3 regions of the Roseateles amylovorans genome follow, and region 3 is predicted to be linked to each of the others. Evidence: predicted binding sites of a transcription regulator. Region 3 holds the regulator's gene; each other region holds the start of a gene.
The links. Region 3 encodes HrcA, which represses chaperone genes, less so after heat shock. Its sites were predicted from a motif close to TTAGCACTCNNNNNNNNNGAGTGCTAA; they were not measured.
Positions count from the first base shown of each region.

Region 1: rpoH (RNA polymerase sigma factor RpoH) is a predicted target of HrcA. The motif match lies at 1,047-1,073, and genes of this name have one in related genera.
Region 2: groES (co-chaperone GroES) is a predicted target of HrcA. The motif match lies at 3,063-3,089, and genes of this name have one in related genera.

Region 1 is NZ_CP104562.2:5,346,461-5,354,512, reverse strand. Features, by position in the region: gene rpoH (RNA polymerase sigma factor RpoH) at 31-1,002, opposite strand; gene N4261_RS22175 (ATP-binding protein) at 1,131-3,992, opposite strand; gene ychF (redox-regulated ATPase YchF) at 4,148-5,239, opposite strand; gene N4261_RS22165 (FAD-dependent monooxygenase) at 5,364-6,476, shown strand; gene N4261_RS22160 (DsbC family protein) at 6,493-7,245, shown strand; gene N4261_RS22155 (DUF3429 domain-containing protein) at 7,254-7,694, shown strand; gene N4261_RS22150 (M61 family metallopeptidase) at 7,766-8,052, shown strand, end outside.
Region 2 is NZ_CP104562.2:1,265,817-1,273,868, forward strand. Features, by position in the region: gene N4261_RS05490 (DUF1631 domain-containing protein) at 1-613, opposite strand, end outside; gene groL (chaperonin GroEL) at 829-2,466, opposite strand; gene groES (co-chaperone GroES) at 2,649-2,939, opposite strand; gene N4261_RS05505 (H-NS histone family protein) at 3,149-3,505, opposite strand; gene N4261_RS05510 (response regulator) at 3,739-4,119, opposite strand; gene N4261_RS05515 (hypothetical protein) at 4,337-4,567, opposite strand; gene N4261_RS05520 (WD40/YVTN/BNR-like repeat-containing protein) at 4,817-6,703, opposite strand; gene N4261_RS05525 (DUF4832 domain-containing protein) at 7,002-8,052, shown strand, end outside.
Region 3 is NZ_CP104562.2:5,055,666-5,063,717, reverse strand. Features, by position in the region: gene rapZ (RNase adapter RapZ) at 1-451, opposite strand, end outside; gene recN (DNA repair protein RecN) at 547-2,289, opposite strand; gene N4261_RS20905 (NAD kinase) at 2,492-3,367, opposite strand; gene hrcA (heat-inducible transcriptional repressor HrcA) at 3,438-4,448, shown strand; tRNA gene N4261_RS20895 (tRNA-Ile) at 4,551-4,627, shown strand; gene N4261_RS20890 (ATP-binding protein) at 5,129-8,052, shown strand, end outside.

The DNA.
Region 1 (8,052 bases), 290 kb from region 3:
ATGCCCCTTTGCGCGGACTGCGGTGACCGCTCAGGCGGTGACCGCGACGTCCTTGGCCGCCTTCTTGGCCGCTGCCGGCTTGGCGGCCGGCGTGGCATCGCCGACCATGGCCTTGCGCATCTTCTTCATCGCGGCGACTTCGATCTGGCGAATCCGTTCAGCCGAGACGCCGTACTCCGAGGCCAGCTCATGCAGCGTCATGCCGCCGGAACTGTCATCGTTCACCTTGAGCCAGCGCTCTTCGACGATGCGACGGCTGCGCGGATCCAGCACCTCCAGCGCCTGGTTCAGGCCGTCGGTGGCCAGACGGTCCCGCGAACGGGCATCCAGCACCCGGGTGGGCTCCTGCGAGTCGTCCGCCAGGTAGGCGATCGGGGCGAAGGTTTCGGAATCGTCGTCGCCTTGCGGCTCCAGCGCGATGTCGCCACCGGAGAGACGGGTTTCCATCTCCAGCACTTCCTCGCGCTTGACGTTCAGCTGCTGGGCGACCAGATCGATCTCGCTTTCGGTCAGCGAGGCGCGTTGCTGGTGGTCCGAGCCTTCCTTCAGGCTGTGCTTCATCGAGCGCAGGTTGAAGAACAGCTTGCGCTGCGCCTTGGTCGTCGCGACCTTGACCATGCGCCAGTTCTTCAGGATGTACTCGTGGATCTCGGCCTTGATCCAGTGCATGGCGTAGCTGACCAGGCGCACGCCTTGGTCCGGATCAAAGCGCTTGACCGCCTTCATCAGGCCGACATTGCCTTCCTGGATCAGGTCGCCCTGCGGCAGGCCGTAACCCAGGTATTGCCGGGAGATCGACACCACCAGACGCAGGTGCGAGAGCACCAGCCGACCGGCCGCTTCGACATCGCCCTGCGCGCGCAGGCGCTTGGCGTAATCCTGTTCCTCCTCGAGCGTCAGCATCGGCAAGCGATGGACGGCCGAGATGTAGGCATCCAGGTTCCCCAGCGATGGCACCAGGGACCAGGGATTGCTGATCTTCAATGCATGGCTGTTGGACATGGCTTCAGTTCTCCTGGCCAAAGAATTTGGCGTTGGAGAGAATATTAGCACTCATGGCAATTGAGTGCTAAAGCCGTGCAACGAGCTTGACCAAGTGTAGGGCTGCTGCCGAAGATGTGGGCGCATGCTCACGTTTCAAGCCCCGCAGATGCTGTGGGGCAGGGCAAATCGAAGCGAAAGGTGGATCCGACGCCCGGCGTGCTGGTGACCTCAAGCCGGCTGTCCATCAGCTCCAGCAAGCGCTGGGTGATGACCAAACCGATGCCGGTGCCCTCGATGCCGCTCACCTCACGCCCCAGCCGGTTGAACGGCTGAAACAGCTGCGCCAACTGGGTCTCGGTCAGGCCGGCACCGGTGTCGGCCACGCTGAGATGCACGCGCTCGCCGCGCCGCTCGGCCCGCAGCCGGATCTCGCCGCCTTCGCGGTTGTACTTGATGGCGTTGCTGAGCAGGTTGGTCAGCACCTGGCGCAGGCGGGTGGCGTCGGCCCGGACCTGGCTGGCGTCCTCGTCGAGCTCGACCTCCAGGCGGATGTGTCGCCGTTGACGCTGGGTCTCCACCATCGCCAGGCTGTCCGAGACGATCCCGTCCAGCGCCAGGTCGTCGATGCGCACCCGCATCTGGCCGACCTCCAGCCGCGACAGGTCCAGGGTGTCGTTGATCATCGCCAGCAGATGCCAGCCGGACTGCTGGATGCGCCCCAGCCAGTCGCGCTGTCGGGCGGTGAGCGAGGCCTCCGGATCCACTTCCAGCAGCTGCGCGAATCCCAGCATCGCATTCAAGGGCGTGCGCAGCTCATGGCTCATCCGCGAGAGGAATTCGCTCTTGGCCCGATTGGCCGCCAGCTCGGTCTCATGTTCCAGCTCCAGCGCTTCCAGCCTCAGCTGCTCGCCGATGTCCTCCACCACGCCCACCAGGCGATGGGGCTCGCCGTTGGCGTCCCGCAGCAGGCTGACGGTGCTTCTCACCGTGATCACCTGACCCTCTTTGCCGATGTAGCGCTTGATCCGGCTGTAGCGGTCCAGGTCGCCCCGCAACAACGCGGTGCCCAGCCGGTTGTCTTCGGCGCGGTCATCCGGATGGGTGATCTTGAGGATGGATTTCTCCTTGAGTTCCTGCGCGGTGTAGCCCAGCAGTTGGCAGAAATACGGGTTGATCTCCTGGGGCCTCGCCTTGAGGTCGGCAAAGACGACACCGACCGGCGCGTGCTCGACGATGCTGCGAAACCGCTCCTCGCTTTCGCGCAGTCGGCGGGTGCCTTCATCGACCAGTTGCGCCACCCGGGCGGCGCGGCCGGTCACGATCAGCAGCAGCATGCCGAGCAGGCCGGTCCCGAACAGTCCGGCCAGCGCGAAGGGCAAGCTGGCGCTGCGGTCCGGCGGCGGCAGGCCTTGCGGCGCATAGACCACCAGGCGCCAGTCCCGTCCCGCAAAGTCCAGTGACCGCTCCAGATGCGGCAGGCTGTCCGGCAAGGCCGCACAGCGCGGATCCCCGGCGATCAGCGGTCGCGCGACCCCCGGGGTGTCGTCCAGCAGGCAGAAGTCCAGCATCGGTGCGGTGGGCGCCTCGCCCTGGTGCTCCAGCGCCGCAGCAGGTGAGGACATGGCATGCGCACCCGCGGCTGGCGCGGAGGCCGGCGCGCTCGGCGCGGTGTGATGCGCCTGCGCGGCCATGGCTTCGCGCAGCAGCAGCTCGGGGCGGAGCGTGGCGAAGGTCAGGCCGTGCAACTCGCCTCGGGGGTCTGCGCCCTGTGAGGCGGCCGGCTCTCCTCGCAGGGCGCGGTAGACCACCACGCCGATGGCGTGGGTGCCGGTGTCCTGGGACAGCGGGAACGCCTCGCTCGCCTGCGGCAGTCCGGAAGCGATCGCCAGATCCTGCGCGGTGCGCGACTGCGGAATCGCACGCACATTGACGCCCAAGGCCCCGCGATTGCGCGTCCAGGGCACGATCAGCCGGACCACCATCAGGTCGTCCTGAGCATCGATGGGAAGGTCGCCCGGGCGCTGACGCTCACGGACCATGAAGTCGGGGTAGTCCTCCTGTCGGGCAGCGCGCTCGAAGGCATCGCGCTGGGACGGCGTGACCCGGGCGATCCAGCCGAGCGCATAAACGCTTTCGTTGTCGGAGACGCGTTCCGCATGAGCCCGCTCGAACTCGGCCCGGCTCAGATGCGGTGCCACCCGCAGCACGCTGTGGTTGGCGTCCAGGGCGACCAGCGGGCGGCGCAGCGCTTCGCCCAGGCTGTCGAGCCCGAGTTCGGCCGCTACCTCGAAGCTGTGTCGCTGCCGATTGTCCTCATTGCGGGCGATGTAGAACGCCGCCGCGCTGAGCAGGGCGCAGGCGCACAGCAAGGGCAGCGCGACCGCCAGGCGGCGCGGTGCCCAATGGGCACGTGGCAAGCCGAACAGGCTGAGGGCGATCGGGGCCGCCAGCAGCACCCCGATCGCATCGCCGATCCACCAGGACAACCAATGGGCGGCCACCTGGGCGTCGGTGATGGTGGCTGAGAGCCACAGCGTCGTGGTCGCCACCGTGGGGCTGATCAGGCAAGCCAGGCCGGCGATCGCACCGAAGAATCGCAGCAGTTCACGAGGCTCGGTCAAGCGCGGCTGTGGCCCGACCCACCGACGCGCCAGCGCCGCACCGAGACCGGCCTGCGAGGCGGCGCCGAAGGCGATCACGACGGCAGTCATCCACTGGATCTGCCCGCGCGAGGCGGCGAGCGTCATCGTGACGAAGAAGCTCCCGAAGGCCACGCCCGGCAAGACACCGGTCCCCCACCGCAGGGCAGCCGCCACTGCCAGACCGGCGGCCGGATAGACCGGTGCGGCAAAGTCCTGCGGCAGGATCAGGCGCAGCGACGCAATGCCCAGCGCGGTGTAGCCCATGGTCAGCACCAGATTGACCGCCAGCAGGAGAGCCCAGGACGACCCACGCCCCACAGCGGGCGGCATCGTCACCGAATCCTCTGAGGAGGGGGCATCGCGCATGCAACCAGCCTACCCGGGGTGTGCGCATGGCGAAAAGAAAAAAAGCCCGGCAGGTGCCGGGCTTTCCCTAGTGGTGCGCAGGGGTGGGACGGCGCTACGCCAGCGCCTGGGCTGCGGCGAGACGCCTAATCGGCGTCATCACCTGCCCGCCCCGATCAGACGTTAAAGAGGAAGTTCAACACGTCGCCATCCTTGACGACGTATTCCTTGCCTTCGGCCCGCATCTTGCCGGCGTCCTTGGCCCCTTGTTCGCCCTTGAACTGGATGAAGTCGTCGAAGGCGATGGTCTGGGCGCGGATGAAGCCGCGTTCGAAGTCGGTGTGGATCACGCCGGCCGCCTGCGGGGCGGTGTCGCCGATGTGGATGGTCCAGGCACGGACTTCCTTCACACCCGCAGTGAAATAGGTCTGCAGACCCAGCAGCTTGAAGCCGGCGCGGATCAGGCGGTTCAGGCCCGGCTCGTCCTGGCCCATCTCGGCCAGGAACATCGCGCGGTCTTCATCGCTCATTTCCGACAGCTCGGCCTCGGTCTTGGCGCAGATGGCCACCACCGGACCGTTCTGGGCGGCGGCGTATTCCTTCAGCCGGTCCAGGAAGGGGTTGTTCTCGAAACCGTCTTCGGCCACGTTGCCCACGAACATCGCCGGCTTGGCGGTGATCAGGCACAGCGGCTTGAGGATGACCAGCTCTTCCTTGCTGAAGTCGATGGTGCGCACCGGCTTGGCCTGGTCCAGCGCCGCCTGGCACTTCTCCAGCACCTTCACCAGGGCGATGGCTTCCTTGTCGCCGGCACGGGCCACCTTGTTGTAGCGGTGCAGGCTCTTTTCCACCGTGCCCAGGTCGGCCAGGCAGAGTTCGGTCTGGATGACTTCGATGTCGGCGATCGGGTCGACCCGGCCGTTGACGTGGATCACATTCGGATCCTCGAAGCAGCGCACCACGTTGACGATGGCATCGGTCTCGCGGATGTGCGAGAGGAACTGGTTACCCAGACCTTCACCCTTGGACGCGCCCGCCACCAAGCCGGCGATGTCCACGAACTCGACGATGGCCGGGACGATGCGCTCGGGCTTGACCACTTCGGAGAGCTTGCCCAGACGCGGATCGGGCAGTTCCACGATGCCCACATTGGGCTCGATGGTGCAGAACGGATAGTTCTCGGCGGCGATGCCGGCCTTGGTCAGGGCGTTGAAGAGGGTGGACTTGCCCACATTGGGCAGACCCACGATGCCGCATTTGAGGCTCATGGTTGGACTTTCGGGTGATCCGGGAGATGCTTGTGGGCCAGCGGCGACGCCTGCAGGCGAAAGAAGCCGGCATTTTAAGCGGCGCTGGAAACCGCGGGGACCGGGCTGCCTACAATCCCGTTCCATGGAAAAGTTTGACGTGCTGGTCCGCGGCAGTGGCTGCGTCGGTCGCAGCCTGGCGCTGGCGCTGGGTGCCCGCGGGTATCGGGTCGCGCTGCTGGCCCGGCCCGGCGCCGCGCCCAAGCCGTCGGGTGACGTGCGTGCCTATGCGCTGAATGCGCAGTCGGTGCGTCTGCTCACCCGTCTGCGGGTCTGGGAAACGCTGCCCGAAGACGCCCGCACCCCCGTGCATGACATGCGAGTGATGGGCGACCGCGCCGGCGCCGCACTGCATTTCAGCGCCTGGGAGCAGGGCGCCGGTGAGCTGGCCCACATCGTCGACGCCGCCGCGCTCGAAGACCAGCTCGATGCCGCGCTGCGTTTCGCCCCCCATGTCCAGCAGGTCACCGCGCCGGTGCCCGCCACGCTGCAGGCCCTCTGCGAAGGCCGCGATTCCGCCACGGCCGCCGAACTCGGCGTCCGCTACGAGCGGCACGATTACGGCCATCTCGGCGTAGCGACCCGCCTGGTGGCCAGTCAGCCGCATCACGGGCAGGCGCTGCAATGGTTCCGCTCGCCGGACATCCTGGCCCTGCTGCCGTTCGATCGACCGGAGCCGGGGCACAGCTACGGCCTGGTGTGGTCGCTGCCCCGCGAGCGTGCCCAGGCCATGTTGGCGGCGGGCCCCGCCGAATTCGAATCCGCGCTGTTGGAGGCCACCGGCGGTGCGGCCGGCAGTCTCAAGCTTGCTGGTGAGCGCCAGGCCTGGCCGCTGCAGCTCGTGCGGGCGGACCGGCTCTGCGGCCCCGGCTGGGTGCTGCTGGGGGATGCCGCCCATCTGGTGCATCCGCTGGCCGGCCAGGGCCTGAACCTGGGCCTGGCGGATGTCGAATCCTTGCTGGAGGTGATCGCCGCGCGCGAAACCTGGCGCGGCCTGGACGATGAGAAGCTGCTGCGTCGCTATGAGCGGGCCCGCATCGCGCCGACTTGGGCGATGGGGGAGCTGACGGACGGCCTGCTGCGTGGCTTTGCCAGCCAGGCGCCGGTGATCGCGCGATTGCGCAACGAGGGACTGCGCCTGGTCAATCAGGCCGGTCCCATCAAGAAATGGCTGACCGCTCGCGCGCTCGGCCGCTGACCCCATGCCCCATCCCATGAAGACATCCTTCGCCCTGCTGGCCGCCGCGCTGGCCCTGTCCGGCTGCACCGCGCAGGCCAACGAGGACACGATCCGCAAAAACCTGGGCGCCCAGTTGCCCAAGGAGATCAAGCTCGACGAGATCCGCCCCAGCCCGGTCGCCGGCCTGTGGGAGGTGCGCATCGGCTCCGAAATCCGCTACACCGACGCCACCGGCCAGTTCCTGATCGAGGGCGAGATCCTCGATCTCAAGAACCGCCGCAACCTGACCCAGGACCGGGTGGCCAAGATCACCGCGGTCGATTTTTCGACCCTGCCGCTGAAGGACGCCATCGTCTGGAAGAAGGGCGACGGCAAGCGCCGCATCGCGGTCTTCGCCGATCCGAACTGCGGCTACTGCAAGCGCTTCGAGCGCTCGCTGCAGGACGTCAACAACATCACCGTCTACACCTTCGTGCTTCCCATCCTGGGCGGCGACTCGCCGGACAAGTCCCGCGCTGCCTGGTGCGCCAAGGACAACACCGTTGCCTGGCGCGATTGGATGCTCAGCGGCACCACGCTGCCGCGGCCTGACGCCAAGTGCGACGCGGCCGCCATCGACCGCAACATCGAACTCAGCCGCCGCCTGCGCGTCAACGGCACGCCGGCCATCGTCTTCGAGGACGGCACCCGCGCGCCGGGTGCGCTGTCGGCCGAGCAACTCGAGCAGCGGTTGCAGTCGATTTCCGCTGGCGCTGGCGCTGCGCCGGCCGCCGCCGGCAAATCGTGAGTGACGCGGTGACCTCGCGCACCGTGGCGCCGCTCAATCCGGTCGCGCTGCGGCTGGGTTATGCCGGGCTGATTCCGTTCATCCTAGGCGCGATCCTGGTGTGGCTGGTGCGCGCGGATGCGCACCCCTACGTCACCGACGGGCTCTCGCGTTATGCCGCGGTGGTGATCTCGTTCCTGGGGGCGATTCACTGGGGACTGGGCTTTCGCCAGACCGTGCCGTCCCCGGCGCCGTTTGTCTGGGGCATCGTGCCTGCGCTGCTGGCCTGGGTGGCCTGCATCATGCCGCCCTATGCGGGGCTGGTGGTGCACGGCGTGCTGCTGATCGCCTGCTACCTGGTGGATCGCCGCACCTATCCCGGCCTGGGCGCCGGCCCCTGGCTGACGCTGCGCTTCCGCCTGAGCGCGGTGGCGTCGCTGTGCTGCTTCATTGCCGCCCAAGGCACCTGAGCGACACGAAGAACGCCCCGCTTCGTCCTGTGGACTGGGCCCGACCGGCCAAGACTTGTTAGTCTTCCGTCATGATCCATTACCGCATTGCCATCGCCGACCTTCACGCGCATCGCTTCGAGGTCACCCTGACCGTGCCGGCGCCCGCCGCCCGGCAGGTGCTCAGCCTGCCGGTGTGGATTCCCGGCAGCTACCTGGTGCGCGAGTTTTCGCGCCACCTGGGCCAGGTCTCGGCCCGGCAAGGCAGTCGCGAGGTCGCGGTTCACCAGACCGCCAAGAACCGTTGGGAGTTCGACTGCAGCGGTCGCGGTGCGCTGGTGATCAGCTACCCGGTCCATGCTTTCGACACCTCGGTCCG
Region 2 (8,052 bases), 2.5 Mb from region 3:
TCAGCGCCGAACCGTGGCTCTCCAGCATGCCGCTGAGCTGGGCCTCGCGCAGTTCCCGGCACAGCAGCGAGAAGATCGGTTGCAGGTTGCGCGCCAGCGGATGGGCGGCGATGCGCATCACCGCGTAGCGGCCCTCGGCGTCCAGATCCGCGCCTTCCAAGGCACGGGCCAGGGCATGGGCAAAGATCGCTGCGCGCAACGGGTTGTCGTTCTTCAGCGGACGGGCGATGCCGCGAAGGGCGGCAAAGAAGTTGCCGAGCTGATGCAACTCCGCCCGGCTTTGCTCTTCAATGGCCGAGATCACGCTGGCGATGGCCACATCCTTGAGCGCCTGACTCTCGTCGACCAGACTCAGCATGTCGGGGCTGCCGGCACGGCGGTCGCGATGCAGCGGATCGCCGCCGTCGCGCGAGACACGCAGCAGCAGGTTCAGGGAGCCTTCGAGGTCGGGACCGAACTGGGCTCGCCGCTTCGACCAGCCGGCCAGCAAGGCATGGTGTTCCAGACGGCTCTTGAGCTCGTCCTGGATGCCGTTGAACACCGCATGGGCCAGGGTGGGCACATGGGCCAGGGTCTCGTCGACCAGGGATTGAAGCGTAGGCGCTTGATGCATCTTGAGATTCAATTTACGCCTGCATTATGTGCGTCCCTGGATGCGGCGGCACCCCCGCCCCGGTGGGTGGAGCCCACCGCGAACAGGGTGGAGGTCTGCCGAGGGCGCGAAGTCGGTCGCGGGACAACGAAAAAGGGGCCGCTTTCGCGGCCCCTTCATGTCTCATGTCGAGGGCTGTGGAGCACTGGAGCGCGCTCTTCAGCCCCGGCGCGACATTACATGTCCATGCCCATGCCGCCCATGCCGCCCGGCATGGCCGGACCGGCGGACTCGTCCTTCGGCGATTCGGCGACCATGCACTCGGTCGTCAGCATCAGCGAAGCCACCGACGCGGCGTTCTGCAGCGCGGTACGGGTCACCTTGGTCGGATCCAGGATGCCCATCTCGATCATGTCGCCGTAGGTGCCGTTGGCCGCGTTGTAGCCGTGGTTGCCCTTGCCGGCCAGCACGGTGTTGACGACGACCGAGCTTTCTTCGCCGGCGTTGTAGACGATCTCGCGCAGCGGGGCTTCGATGGCCTTCAGGATCAGCTTGATGCCGGCGTCCTGGTCGGCGTTGTCGCCCTTGATCTCGCCAGCCGCTTGACGGGCACGCAGCAGGGCCACGCCGCCACCGGCGACGATGCCTTCTTCAACGGCAGCACGGGTCGCGTGCAGCGCGTCTTCCACGCGGGCCTTCTTTTCCTTCATCTCGACTTCGGTGGCAGCACCGACCTTGATGACGGCCACACCGCCGGCCAGCTTGGCCACGCGCTCTTGCAGCTTCTCGCGGTCGTAGTCGCTGGTGGCTTCCTCGATCTGCACGCGGATCTGCTTCACGCGGGCTTCGATGTCGCCGGCAGCGCCGTTGCCGTCGATGATGGTGGTGTTTTCCTTGCCCACTTCGACGCGCTTGGCTTGACCCAGGTCAGCCAGCGTGACCTTCTCGAGCGACAGGCCCACTTCCTCGGCGATCACCTTGCCGCCGGTCAGGATGGCGATGTCTTCCAGCATGGCCTTGCGACGGTCGCCGAAACCAGGCGCCTTCACAGCCACCACCTTCAGGATGCCGCGGATGGTGTTGACCACCAGGGTCGCCAGCGCTTCGCCGTCGACTTCCTCGGCGATGATCAGCAGCGGACGGCCGGCCTTGGCCACGGCTTCCAGCGTCGGCAGCAGGTCACGGATGTTGCTGACCTTCTTGTCGTAGAGCAGGACAAACGGGTTGTCCAGGATCGCCGACTGCTTTTCCGGGTTGTTGATGAAGTACGGCGACAGGTAGCCGCGGTCGAACTGCATGCCTTCGACGATGTCGAGCTCGTTGTCCAGGCTCTTGCCGTCTTCGACGGTGATCACGCCTTCCTTGCCGACCTTGTCCATCGCCTTGGCGATGATCTCGCCGACATCAGCGTCGCTGTTGGCGGAGATGGTGCCGACCTGGGCGATTTCCTTGGACGTGGTGGTGGCGCGCGAGGCGTTCTTCAGCTGCACGACCAGGGCCGAGACGGCCTTGTCGATGCCGCGCTTCAGGTCCATCGGGTTCATGCCGGCGGCCACGTACTTCATGCCTTCGCGCACGATGGCCTGGGCCAGCACGGTGGCGGTGGTGGTGCCGTCACCCGCGTTGTCCGAGGTCTTGGAAGCGACTTCCTTGACCATCTGGGCGCCCATGTTCTGCAGCTTGTCCTTGAGCTCGATCTCCTTGGCGACCGAGACACCGTCCTTGGTGACGGTGGGGGCGCCGAACGAGCGCTCGAGCACCACATTACGGCCCTTGGGGCCCAGCGTGACCTTGACCGCGTTGGCCAGGATGTTCACGCCTTCGACCATGCGAGCACGCGCTTCGCCGCCGAAGACAACGTCTTTTGCTGCCATATTGAATTCTCCGAATCAGTATTGGGTAGTTCAGCCCCACCCGACCTCACGCGCACTGGGCGTGAGGTCCGGTGTGGCGAGCGGTTCGCCGACCGGGCGCAACGCGCTGGGTGACGCGATCGACCCGAAGGTCGCCCTGTTCACCCGCGCTGCCCGACGACGCGGCCAACCGCGCTGTCGCCTTACTTGGCGATCACGGCGAAGAGGTCTTCTTCGCGCATGACGAGCAGTTCTTCGCCGTCGACCTTGACCGACTGGCCGCTGTACTTGCCGAACAGGACGCGATCGCCCACGGCGACGTTCAGGGCAATGAACTCACCCTTGTCATTGCGCTTGCCCGGGCCGACGGCCAGCACTTCACCCTGGTCGGGCTTTTCGGCGGCGTTGTCGGGGATGACGATGCCGGAGGCCGTCTTGGTTTCGTTTTCCAGGCGCTTGACGATCACGCGATCGTGAAGAGGACGCAGTTTCATCTGATCTCCTTGACTCTGTCGGACTTGATTCCTGGGCCCGCAGGGCAGTCATGCATGCCAGGCATGCATCGGCACCGCCGACCCATCACAAGAAATTGGCCCCGAGACCGAAGTCCGGGGCTGTTAGCACTCAACGATTGCGAGTGCTAGCAGCAACGGATTATAGGGACGGCTTGTGACGTTTCAAGGGTGGGGACCTGTTTTGACCCTCAGGTCGCATCGACCTTGAAGTCATCCCGGGCGCGGCCCTGGGCTTCGTAGTCGGACAGCCAGCGGGCCGGGCGACCGCGGCCGCTCCAGGTATTGGCCGGATTGGCCGGGTCCCGGTAGAGCACCGGGGCCGTGCCGTTGCGCTTGTCGGCGGCGTTGCGGCGGGGGGCCGCATACGGCTGCAGGGCTTCGATGGCTTCTTCCACCGAGAAGCCGGCGGCCTGGATCTTCTTGATGTAGCCGTCGGCGATGACCTTCAGCTCTTCGGATCGCTTGTCTTCGATCTGCTGTTCCAACTGCCTGCTGAGCGCGACGAGTTCGGCGTAGGAAAGCTTGGAGACATCAATATTGCTCATGGACTCGTTCGTGGAGGGGCAGTGAAGCCCGGATCCTAGTCTCAAAACGAGCGGATCCTCGCCAGATCGACGTCTTCATGCAGGCCGAGGTTTGACGCCAGCCCAGCAACGCGCCCCGGTCGGTGGATGGAGAAAGTCGACAGTTCAGCGTGGCCATGCAGCCTGTGACGGTGTCCGACCTGTTGTTTTTCGGCTCAGGCCGACCGCGCCCGATGCGGGACCGCGCTGCCGTTTCAGCGTGCTGCCGGCAGCTTTTCAGCCGCCACGCGCAGCAGATTGCGCAGGGCATCCGTCGAGACGGGTTTCTCGAACGCCGCATCGAAGAGCTGCGGATAGCGCCGTTCCAGGTCCATCAGACCGCCGCATCCGCTCATGGCGGCCAGCATCAGGGTGTCGCCGCGCCGCTGTCGAAGCTCCTGGGCCAGATGGGCGCCCTGGGTGGCGGTCTTGTACACATCGGTGATCACGACATGCGGAAGGAACACTTCCTCCACCAGCGCGCCATCTTTGGCGCTGTGGCAGGTTCGGGCTTCCCAGCCCCAGGTCTCCGCCAGCGCGGCCACGGCGTCGGCGAGGTCGACGTTGTCGTCGACCACCAGCAAGCGATGGTGCATCCCGAGGCCTTCTTTGCTTCTTGTAGAGGGCTCGCATCAGGCGCCCTTGGGCGCCGGGCGTCAACCCCGCGTTGCGCAGATCCTGACGAATGACGACATGTGCGCTCCTCGCTTGACTTCCTGTGGACAGTCAGGAAGCGATCCGCATCGCCAATGCGGACAGGGACCGCAATGCCTGCGGCCATGGGCGTGCAGGGCGGTCGCTGGCCGCGGTCGCTCAGGCTTTCGCGGTGTCTGCGCGTTCACGCAGCTTGGTCATTTCCTGCAGGCAGATGTTTTCGCCGACGGTGGTCAGGCGCAGGCCGCCGCCGTTCCACTCCAGCCAGTCGAGCTGGACGTAGTCATCGATGTAGGTCTCGTCGATGTCGCAGGCGCGGCGGCGATACAACGCGTCCACCGACGCTTGAAGGGACAGGCGCAGCGTCTCGAGGCTGTTGCGGGTTCGCATGGGAGGGGCTCCTTGCGTTCCGCGCGGCGACATGCCACGCGAGCAGATGCGCCAAGCGATCAATCAAGAGCGGAGACTTCGCTGCCACATCGTCGGGGAGACGGAGACAGGCGCTTCGGAATGACAACCTCACGGGTCTACGCACCGATCCTACGCTGATCGCCCGCACACGCCCGATGTATTTCGGCGGCAGGGGCATCGGGACGCTCAGGTCGGGGGGCCAGGCCCCATCCCCCTCAGGGACCGGGTTCAGCGCACCACAAACCCCAGATTGGCCGAGACATAGCTGATCGGCATGAACACCCCGCCGCCGACATACTGAAGTTGCAAGGCGTCCTGCTGACCGCCGGACAACGAGCCGGCCGTGCCCAGGGTGGTGGACGAGCGTCGGGAGCCCGTCTGAATCGCGGCGCCGGCATTGCCGGCCACCAGATTCATGCCATCGGCGCTGCTGGCCACGGCGATCCACTGTCCAATGTCTCCGGTCCCACGCCAGGTCACGCCGTTGTCGGTCGATTCGTACAGTGACCCGCCACTCGTGGCGGCCACGACGAAGCGGCCGTCGGACGACGACGTGATGCCCCGCCAGGTTCGATTCGCAGCCTGGGATTCCCAGGTGGTTCCGAAATCGTTGGACACCCAGATCGCGCCGGTATCGACGGTCGCATACAGCCGTTTGCCGTCTGCCGTGGCGGCCAATGCCCACCAGTATTGGGTGGTGGCGCGGGCGGTCCAGGTGACGCCGGCATCGGTGGACACATAAAGGCGGTCGCCATTGGTGCCGGCCACCAGCACCTGGCCATCGGCGGACGAGGTCATTGCACGCCAAGCGCGGTTGGCCTCGCGCGGGGTCCAGGTGGCGCCGCTGTCGGTCGAGGTCCAGATCTGGCCGAGGTAGGCGGCGGCCACCAGATGGGTGCCGTCCGTCGAACTGGCCACGGCACTCCAGCCCCGGGACGTGCCGTCGGTGACCCAGTTCAGCCCGCCATCGGTGGAGGTGTAGATCGAGCCGCCATTGGCCACGGCCACCAGCTTGAGGCCGTTGCTGGACGAGGCCACCGCACTCCACGGCGGGCCGGCGACCCGCGCGATCCAGCTCACGCCACCATCGGTGGAGGTGTAGAGCGTGGTGGTGGAGGCGGCCAGCAGCCGCAGCCCATCAGCGGACGACGCCACGGCGACCCAGTTGTCGGTCAGCGCCTGCGGCGTCCAATGCAGCTCCAGGCCGCCGGGCAGGCCGCGGGTCGTGATGCGCTGGCCCGCGTTCTGGGCGATGGTCCAGCCGCCGCTTCCCACGCCGCTCACCTTGATCCAATCGCCGATGGCCGGCGCAGTGGGCAAGGTGATGACGACATTGGTGCTGGCATTGGCCAGGTAGCCGGTGTTGACCTCGCCCTGGGCGGCGGCGCCGGTGACCTCCACCCATCGTGTGTCCGCGGGAGCGGCGCTGCAGAGATAGGCCGTGGCGGTCACTTCGCCGGCCTCCAGCACCTGGTTGCCATTGAGGTCGATGCCCGAGGACACGCGTTGGCCACCGTAGGTGCAGTTGGCGCCGGCCGCCTCGACGGCCAGGGCGATCAGGCTGTCATGGCCCGCCGATCCGACCGCGCCTGTGGCACCGGTCGCGCCGGTGGCTCCGGGGGCACCGTTGCAGACATAGGCGGTGGTCGTCACTTCGGCATCGGCCAGGACGCCGTCCCGATCCAGGTCCAGACCGCCCAGCACCTGCGAACCCCCTTGAGTGCAATGGCTGCCGGCGGGTTCGGCGCGCAGTCGAACGAGCGTGGCCGCGCCTGGAGCGCCCGATGATCCGTTCGCACCATTGGCGCCCGCCGCGCCGTTGCAGACGTACTGTGTGCTGCTGACCTCGGCATCGGACAACGCGCCGCTGCGATCAAGGTCCAACCCCGCATCCACCCGCACGCCGCCGGAGGGACAGGCCGTGCCGGGCCCTTGAGCGGCGACACGCACCAAGGCCGCAGTGCCGGAGGCCACCGGCGGGGGATCGTCCAGGCCCACCGCGTCCGATCCGCCACCGCATCCCACCAGCAACGACATCAGTCCGATGACCAGGGCCCCTGTCGAGCGCGACAGGCGTGGAAATACGGCCGGGTGGCCAGTGAACGGAAGCGACATGGCGGGTACGGAGGAAATGATCTCGAATCTTGAACGAAGCGTCGCCAAACTGCATCGTTCATTTCGCGTGCGGCGCAACGATAGGGGCAAAAGATGGCGGCCCGCGCGACACCGCCCCCCGCAAATCGGGGGCAGGCGTCGCCTCAGCGATGGCGAAGGTCAACCCAGGCCGCCCAGGCTCCCCATACCCAACATTTGCTCACGTTTTGGACTCGCTCGTTCACTGACGCACCACGCTCGCGGTGGCAGCATGCGCGGTCGTTTTGTATCGACCCTGCCCAGGGCGCGCCGCGTCTCCATGACTTCCCGTTCTTCGTCGCCGCTGGCGCTTCCTTCGATTTTTCCGAGTTCCGCCGCGATCCGCGCCTGGCGGCATGGTTTGGCACTGTCCGTGTTCGCCGCGCTGGTGGCGTGTGGCGGAGGCGGCTCGGGCGCGTCCAGCGACAGTGGCCCGAGCGCCTCAGATCCTTCCGCCAGCACACCCACCACGGGCATTGGGACGGGGACAGGCTCTGGTTCTGGATCCGGCTCCGGCACAGGCACAGGCACAGGCACAGGCACTGGCACTGGCACCGGCGGGACCACACCGACCGACCCGGCCACCCCGGTCCGCACCACGAGCTTCACGGCGACGGATGTCGAGCTCCCCAACCCGGAGCGTGGCTTCTTCCGCTGGGCCTGGACCAAGCTGGATGCGCTCGCTGCGGCGGATGTGCAAGATGCCTATGCCAAGGGCTACCGTCTGCTCTACACGCCGCTGGACCTCTCCGCCTACCGCGACCACGATCTGCCGGCCAGCCTGTTGACCCAGCTGGACACGGCCTTCGCGCGAGCGCGGGCCGGCGGCGTCAAGCTGGTGGTGCGGGCGGTCTACAACTATCCGGCCTCGGAAACCGACTACCAGAACGCCCAGGATGCGCCGCTGCCGCGCGTGCTGGGCCACATCGGCCAACTCAAGCCGGTGCTGCAGCGCAATGCGGACGTCATTGCCTACATGCAGGCCGGTTTCATCGGGGCCTGGGGCGAGTGGCATACCTCCTCCAACCAGTTGACCGCCACCGCCAGCCGCACCCAGATCCGCGACGCACTGCTGGATGCGGTGCCGACCAGCCGATTCATCCAGGTGCGCTATCCGCCGTATGTGATGGACTGGACGCCGACCCTGCCCAGCCTGCAGACGGCGCTGGCCGGCGGTTACCGCGTCGGTGTTCACAACGATTGCTTCCTGGCCAGCACGACCGACGTCGGCACCTTTGACGACAACGCCACCACACGGACCGCGCAGCGCGATTACGTCGATCGACTGGGTGATCTGGCCCCGTTCGGCGGCGAGACCTGCGACCCGGCGG
Region 3 (8,052 bases):
GATCGCGCACCCAGGCGCGCAACTGGGCCGGCCGCAGCTGGCTGCTGTCGATCACCGTGGATTCCATGCGCAGCGGCGTCAGCAGTTCGCGTTCCAGCGCGATGGCTTCCTGCAGCGCGCGATGGGTGTCCCCGTCCTCGGTGGCGCCGGCGCGCAGCGGATGCGGTCGGCGGGTTTCGGAGAAGCGGCGCAGCAGGGTGTCGTTGTCCGCATCCAGGAAGATCGCCCGCAGCGCGACGCCGTTCAGCCGCAGTTCCTTGATGTGCAGCAGCAGCTGCGGCAGCGAGCCCGCGCTACGTACATCCACCGCAATCGCCACCCGACGCTGTGAGCCGCTTTCCTGCTCCAGCTTGAGGAAGTGGGGCAGCAGCTCCGGCGGCAGGTTGTCCACGCAGAAGAAGCCCGCATCCTCCAGCGCATGCATGGCAATCGACTTGCCGCCGCCCGACATGCCGGTGACCAGCACCAGATCGGTGGTGCGGGCGGCATGGCCGGCCAAGCTGTTTTCGCGCGGCGCCGGCGGCACGGGAGCGGTGTGGGGCGCGCTCACGGCTTGACCTTCTTGATGGTGGTCTTGGTCTTGGTTGGGGTCGGCGTGTCCACGCTCTGGGCCGACAAGGCCAGCATCTCCTGCGCATGGGCGATGCTGGTGGACGACAACCGCTCGCCGCCCAGCATCCGGGCGATTTCCGCCACGCGGGCCTCACCGTGGATCGGTCGCACGTCGGAATTGGTCACACCGGCTTTGAGCGACTTGGCCACCAGGAAATGATGGTCCGCACAGGCGGCCACCTGCGGCAGATGGGTCACCGCCAACACCTGGACATGGCGGCCCAACTGCTTCATCAGCCGACCCACCGTCTCCGCCACCGCGCCGCCCACACCGGTATCGATCTCATCGAAGATCAAGGTGCCGGCGCCGCTGTTCTGCTGGCTGGTGGTGACCGCAATCGCCAGCGCAATGCGCGACAGCTCGCCACCCGAGCCCACCTTGGCCAGCGGCCGCGGTGTGCTGCCGGCATGACCGGCCACCAGGAACTCCGCCGATTCCAGACCGAAGCTCTGCGGCTCTTCCTGCTGCGACAGCGCCACTTCGAAGCGGCCACCGGTCATGCCGAGCTGCTGCATCGCCTGCGAGACGGCGGTCGACAGCGCTGGTGCGGCCTTGGCGCGGGCGGTGCTCACTGTCTTGGCTTCGCGCTGGTAGAGCTTCAGGGCTTGCGCCTGTTTGGCCTGTAGACCTTCCAGATCGGTGGCGGCATCCAATTGCGCCAATTCGGCCTTCCACTCCGCCAACAGTGCCGGCAGTTCTGCGGGTTGGCGCCGATAGCGACGCGCCAGCGTCACCCAGGCGGAGAGCCGGTCATCCAACTGCTGCAGCCGGTCGGGATCCAGATCCGCCGCGTGGAGATAGGCGGCCAGGCTGTGGGCCGCATCCTGCAATTGCGCTTGGGCACCCTGCAGCGCATTGACGGTGTCCTGCAACTGGGCGTCGTAGCTCAGCACATCCTGCAGGCTGGACAGTGCCTCGTCCGTGAGCGCCTGGGCGTTGACCTCGGCATCGCCGATCCGCTCCAGTGCGCCGCGCGCCGCATCCATCAGCGACTGCGAATGCGACAGCCGCGAGTGTTCCGCGTTCAGCTCTTCCCACTCGTCCGCATCCGGCGCCAGCCGGTCCAGTTCGCCGATCTGCCAGGTCAGCCGCTCATGCTCGCGGGCGAGGTCGGCCTGACGGGCCTGGGCGGTGGTCAGCGCTTCGGTGGCCTGACGCCAGGCAGCGTGGGCCACGCTCATCGGTCGGGTGTCGATCTGGGCGAAGCTGTCCAGCAGCTCGCGCACGCTGGCCGGACGGGTCAGGCCTTGCCAGGCGTGCTGGCCGTGGATGTCCAGCAGATGTTCCGCCAGTTCCCGCAGTTGGGCGACGGTGGCGGCACTGCCATTGATCCATGCGCGGCTCTTGCCTTGCGCATCGATCACGCGACGCAGTAGCAGGGACGGGGTGTCGGTGTCGCCGGGGCCCTCGGGGTCATGGGGGGCATCGAAACCGGCTTCTTCCAGCCAGGCCACCAGGGCTTGGGGCCGATCGAACTCGGCGCTGATCTCGGCGCGGCTGGCACCTTCGCGCACCACGGCGGCGTCGCCCCGACTGCCGAGCGCCAGTTGCAGCGCATCGATCAGGATGGACTTGCCCGCGCCGGTTTCGCCGGTCAACGCGGAAAAGCCGGCGGCGAAGTCGAGCTCCAGCTCCGGCACGATCACGAAATCTCTCAGGCTCAGTCGGCGCAGCATGTCGGTGAGTCCTCATTCAACCCCGACCTGCACCTGGCGGGTGCGGGGCCTTGTCCTGTCTCAATGTCTGGCGTTGGTCGCTGTCCGTCGGGCGCTTGGTCGCGCTCGGGGCATCGGGGTCAACGGTCGGAAGTCGGTGGTCGGAAATCGTCAATCAGCTCACTGCAATGGGCAATCGGCAATCGGCAGTCTGAGTCCGGACTCAGCTCACGCCTTCATACCAGCGCAGTTTGCGACGCAGCGTGGCGTAATAGCTCCAGCCCCGCGGATGCAGGAACGGCGCCCGGTGCTGCGAGCGGCGCACGGTGATGCAGTCCCCGTGCAGCAGGCTGGCCAGGCTTTGCATGTCGAAGTTCACGCTGGCGTCGCGACCGGCCACGATGGTGAGCCGCACCTCGCCGGAATCCGGCAGCACGATGGGGCGGTTGGACAGCGCATGGGAGGCGATCGGCAGCACCACCCATCCGGCGATGCCGGGATGCATGATGGGGCCGCCGGCCGACAAGGCGTAGGCGGTGGAGCCGGTGGGGGTGCCGACGATCACGCCGTCGGCCCGCATGTTGGCGACGAATTCATCGCCCACGTCCACCCGCAGTTCCACCATGCCGGCGGTGGCGCCGCGGCTGACCACCACGTCGTTCAGGGCGACGCCGGAGAAGATCAGCTCACCGTCGCGGATCACGCCGCCTTCGAGCATGGCACGGTGTTCGATCTCGAAATCGCCGGCCAGGATGGGTTTGAGCGCATCCTTGTACTGGTCGGCGGAGATGTCGGTGATGAACCCCAGCCGGCCCTGGTTGATGCCGACCAGCGGGAGGTTGTAGCGGGCCACCTCGCGGGCGAAGCCCAGCATCGTGCCGTCGCCGCCGACGACGATCGCCAGGTCGCACTGGGTGCCGAGTTCGGCGTGGGAGAGGGCGGGCAGGGCGGTGATGCCGGTGCTGTCGGCGGTTTCCTGTTCGAGGGAAACATCCAGTCCCTGGCCGGCGACGAAATCGGCGATTTCCTCCAGGATGGGGCGAATTCCCCTGGACTGGGGCTTGCCGACGATGGCCACATGACGGAATCGCTTGGACATATGCACAGAATTACACCACAGCGCCACCCTGCGGCACGGGTGGCGGGCGGACGCCCATACAATGAAAACCATGCTCGACGAGCGCGCCAAAACACTTCTCAAAACCCTGGTTGACCGCTACATCGCGGACGGTCAACCGGTGGGCTCCCGCACGCTCTCCCGGGCTTCGGGCCTGGACCTGAGCCCGGCGACCATCCGCAACGTGATGGCGGACCTGGAAGAACTGGGCCTGATCGCCAGCCCGCACACCAGCGCCGGCCGCATCCCGACCGCCCGCGGCTACCGCCTGTTCGTGGACACCCTGCTCACGGCGCAGACCCTCAAGTCCGAGGTCTCCTCGCTGGAGTCGCAACTGCTGCCCGACCAGCCGCAGCGGGTCATCGCCAACGCGGCGCAGATGTTGTCCAGCCTGTCGAGCTTCGTGGGCGTGGTGACCTCGCCGCGCAAGAGCAGCGTTTTCCACCACATCGAATTCCTGCGCCTGGGCGAACGCCGGGTGCTGGTGATCATGGTGTCGCCGGAAGGGGATGTGCAGAACCGGCTGGTCTTCACCGCACAGGACGTGACCCAATCCGACCTGACCGAGGCCAGCAACCGGCTCAATGCCCACTATTCCGGCATGAGCCTGGACGTGGTGCGCGACCGTCTGCGCACCGAGGTCGACGCGCTGCGGGGCGAGATTGCCTCGCTGATGAGCGCGGCGGTGGATGTCGGCACGCAGAGCTACGAGGAACAAGAGCCGGTGGTGGTCTCTGGCGAACGCAACCTGCTGACGGTGCAGGACTTCCGGCACGACATGGGCAGCCTGCGGCGGATGTTCGACCTGTTCGAGGAAAAGACCCAGCTGATGCGGCTGCTGGATGTCTCCAGCCGCGCGGAGGGGGTGCGGATCTACATCGGCGGCGAGAGCCAGGTCGTGCCCTACGAGGAGCTGTCGGTCGTCTCCGCGCCCTACGTGGTGGACGGCGAGGTGGTGGGCACGCTGGGCGTCATCGGTCCGACGCGGATGGCGTATGACCGGATGATCCAGATTGTCGACATCACCTCGCGGATGGTGAGCAACGCGCTGTCTCAGAAGTAGCGGCCTGGTGGGTGAGTAGAATGCGCGGCTCCGGTGCAAGGCCGGAGCGCTGGGTGATGAGCCCGGTGGCGGTTGCCTGGCGACAGGTGCAGTGTTCCCGTAGGGCCGTTAGCTCAGTTGGTTAGAGCAGAGGACTCATAATCCTTTGGTCGCAGGTTCAAGTCCTGCACGGCCTACCACCCCTCTCCACATGAAAAGAGCCCTTGCGGTTCTTTTTCTCGCCGAACTGTGGGAGGGCAATGCTGTCTCTGATGAGTACCAGCGCCAGTCCCACATCTGCCGCCCTGGGCAAGTCAAGCACAAGCGGTGTATGACTCCAGTTGAGCGACTGCAGCATGGCAGGCCGCGTTGCACATGCATCAGATGCCCAAGCTCGCTCAGGCGGACAGGTTCACCTTTGTGCGGGCTCGCAATGCATCATCCGAAGCGCGCGGGAGCGCGTGCCATCCTCCATCGCCTGCGCTTGTTGCGCAGGGTAGGGGATCAAGGGCGTGGTCGGATGCGCCGCAGGGCGGGATCTGGCATATTCGGGCCCCCTATGCCCTCTTGAGTCGCGTGTGATCGTCCCTGACGTTGCACCTGTTCCGCTCTGCGTTCCTCGCTGCCGGCCACCAAGATGGTGGCCGGCGGGGCGGCGGTGTTGGGCCGACCGCATTGGGTGGCGATGTGTCTTGACCGTTGTGCTGGCGACGGGAGGCGAGGCGCACGCGCACAGCATTCATGACTTCGAGCATACCGGGTGGACCAATAAGAACGGTGTGGTCGGTTCGATGATCTGGGTCGACGACACCCCCAGTGGATTGATGCTGTTGCGCACCTCCGCAGGCTATCAAGTGTTTGACGGCACGGAATTCCATTCCTTCAGCGACGACGCGCCGCCGCCGTTCCAGGATGTGGTGCAAGTCGTTGGACAACGCGCTCCGACCGGCGCTATCTACTTCCAGGACCCCATCACGCGAAAGATCCTGCGCAGCGACGGCGGCCGAGTGGAGGCGGTGGACGACAAGGACCGAGCGGCCGCAATGACGACCCGGTTCCAGTTCGACCCTCGTGGAATCGGCTGGATGGGCGCGCTTAATCAGCTGTATCGGCTGGAAGGCTTGACCGTTCGGGCAGTCAATGAGGAGGTGGGACTTCCCCCAAACCACACGCTCGCGCCTCTCGTTGTCAGTCGGGAAGGGGCGCTTTATCTCACCGTCAAGCAGGGAGACGTCGGTCGGCTGCATTACCTGCTTCCGGGCACGGCTCGTTTTCAAGCGATGGAAACACCGCTGAACTGCTATCCGTTGGTCCTCACCCCTGACGGCAATGCCTTGTGCGCGAGCGGGAGCGGTCTGATGCGGATCTTGATGGAGCGGGGAAGGCCCGTTGGCGTCCAAGTACTGAGCAACCGTAGCCACGGTGCCATGACGGTTGATCGACGAGGCCGCGCCTGGATGAGCTCGCGGGGCCAGCTGTACTTTGCTCAGGACTGGCGCGAACTGTTGAGGCCCGGTCGGATCGACCAACTGATTGCGAAAGGGTTCACTGTCAAGGACGGTCTGACATCCGACGGGATTGGCGCGATTCGCGAGGACAACTTAGGGCAGGTCTGGATCGCGACCGCGGCAGGCTTGGATCGTTTCCGTGAAACGCGCCTGCGGCCTGTCAAGCTGCCTCGCCGGAAGTTCGGCTTTGCGATGCTGCCGGACCCGGAGGGTGGATTGTGGGCGGCGAACTGGGATGGCTTGGTCATGCACCTTCGGGACGGGAAGGTGGAGGATGTGCCGAGCCCCACGAGCGTCACGGCGCTGTACGCGGGTCGTGACGGAACGGTCTGGGTCGCATCGGAATTGGGTCTGTGGAAACGCCCGCCCGGCAAGTCATTTGTGGCGGTACCGAACCCGCCGAATTTTGATCTGCATTACGTGCGCAGTCTGGCGGAGGATGACTTGGGGGCACTTTGGGTGCAGACAGGACGGCGCGTGGTGCGTTGGAAGGCCGGTCAATGGTCTGAACCTGAGGGCCCGGTCGTTCCGCCGCCAGGCACCTTCTACAGCATTGTGAGTGACGCTCGGGGCCGGCTCTGGTTTCAAGGGCGAGGTCCTGACACGTATGTGCTGGAAAACAACCGGTTCAAAAAGCTCCCGTCCGACGCGAACCGCGCCAAGGTGCAGGTCTCGACCGTGCTTTATTCGGCGGGCGATCGCGTCTGGGTTGGGCATCGGCATGGGATAGGGGCCTACATCGGTGAACGTTTCGTCCCGCTTCGTCTCAAGGCAGGGCCGGTTAAGGACATCACGGGAATCGTCCAGACATCGAACGGGGACCTGTGGTTTCACGGGCGCTCCGAGGCGTATCACGTGCTTGCGGACCAGGTGATTGCCGGTCTCGAGGGCCAGCCGGCGGAGGTGGAGATCCTGAGCTTCCACGATGGGCTGACCGGCGCAACCAATGATACGGAGCCCAGGCCGACCCTGGTGCAGGACAGTCAGGGGCTCCTGTGGTTTTCCACAACCGAGGGCCTGTTCTGGCTGGACCCGACGGCCTCCCGCGAAACCTCCCCTGCGCCCCCAGCGGTCATCCTGCGATCCGTGCAGGCCGACGGGATGATTCAGGCGATGCGTGACATGGTCTCCATTCCCCCGCTGTCAGGTCGTGTTGAGGTGAATTACACCGCTGCGGCACTGGGTGTTGCGGATCGAATCCAGTTCCGCTACCGCTTACAAGGTGTGGACAAGGACTGGCAGCAGGTTGGCACCCGGCGCAGCGCCGACTACACCCAGCTCGCGCCAGGTCTTCATCGCTTTGAGGTCGCCGCGACCAATGAACGAGGCGTCTGGTCGAGCGCGCCCAGCGTGCTGCTGATCGACGTTCAGCCCGCATGGTTCCAGACGGCCTGGTTTCGTGGGACGGCGGGCTTCATGCTGCTGGTGGGGCTCTGGGTGGCCTACCGCTTGAGGGTGCGCGTGATCGCACGGCGGGAGCGCGTGCGCATGGGCGACATTGCCAAAGAGCGGGAGCGTATCGCGCGTGACCTGCACGACACGCTGCTTCAGAGCATGCAGGGCGTGATTCTGGGCTTCCATGGTTTGGCGACCACCTTGAGGCCCGACGACCCGGTGCGAACGTCGATTGAAGGGGAACTGGAGCGGGCCGATGAGTTGCTGGGGGAGGCGCGGGACCGGGTTCGCGATTTGCGGACCACCGGACATGACGCAGTCACTCTTCCGGAGGCGCTCGCGCTGGCTGCCACTCAACTGAAGGTAAGCGCGCGCGTCCGCGTGACGCAGGACGGGCAACCTCGGGCGCTGGAGCCGTCCGCGCGAGACGACCTTTATCTCATTGCCCGAGAGGCGCTTCTCAATGCGGCGCTGCATGCCAATGCCAGTGAGATCGAGTTGATCCTGCGCTACCGTTGGCGCCACATGACGCTCACCGTGCGGGATGATGGCGCCGGCATTCCGGAAGATGTGCTTCGCCGCGGCAAACGGGAAGGACATTTCGGTGTGATTGGCATGCGGGAGCGTGCAGAGCGATTGGGTGGCAAGCTTTCGCTGGAGCGCCTGTCGCGCGGCGGGACGCGGGTGATGGTGCAGATCCCCGCCTCTACCATCTACCGAAG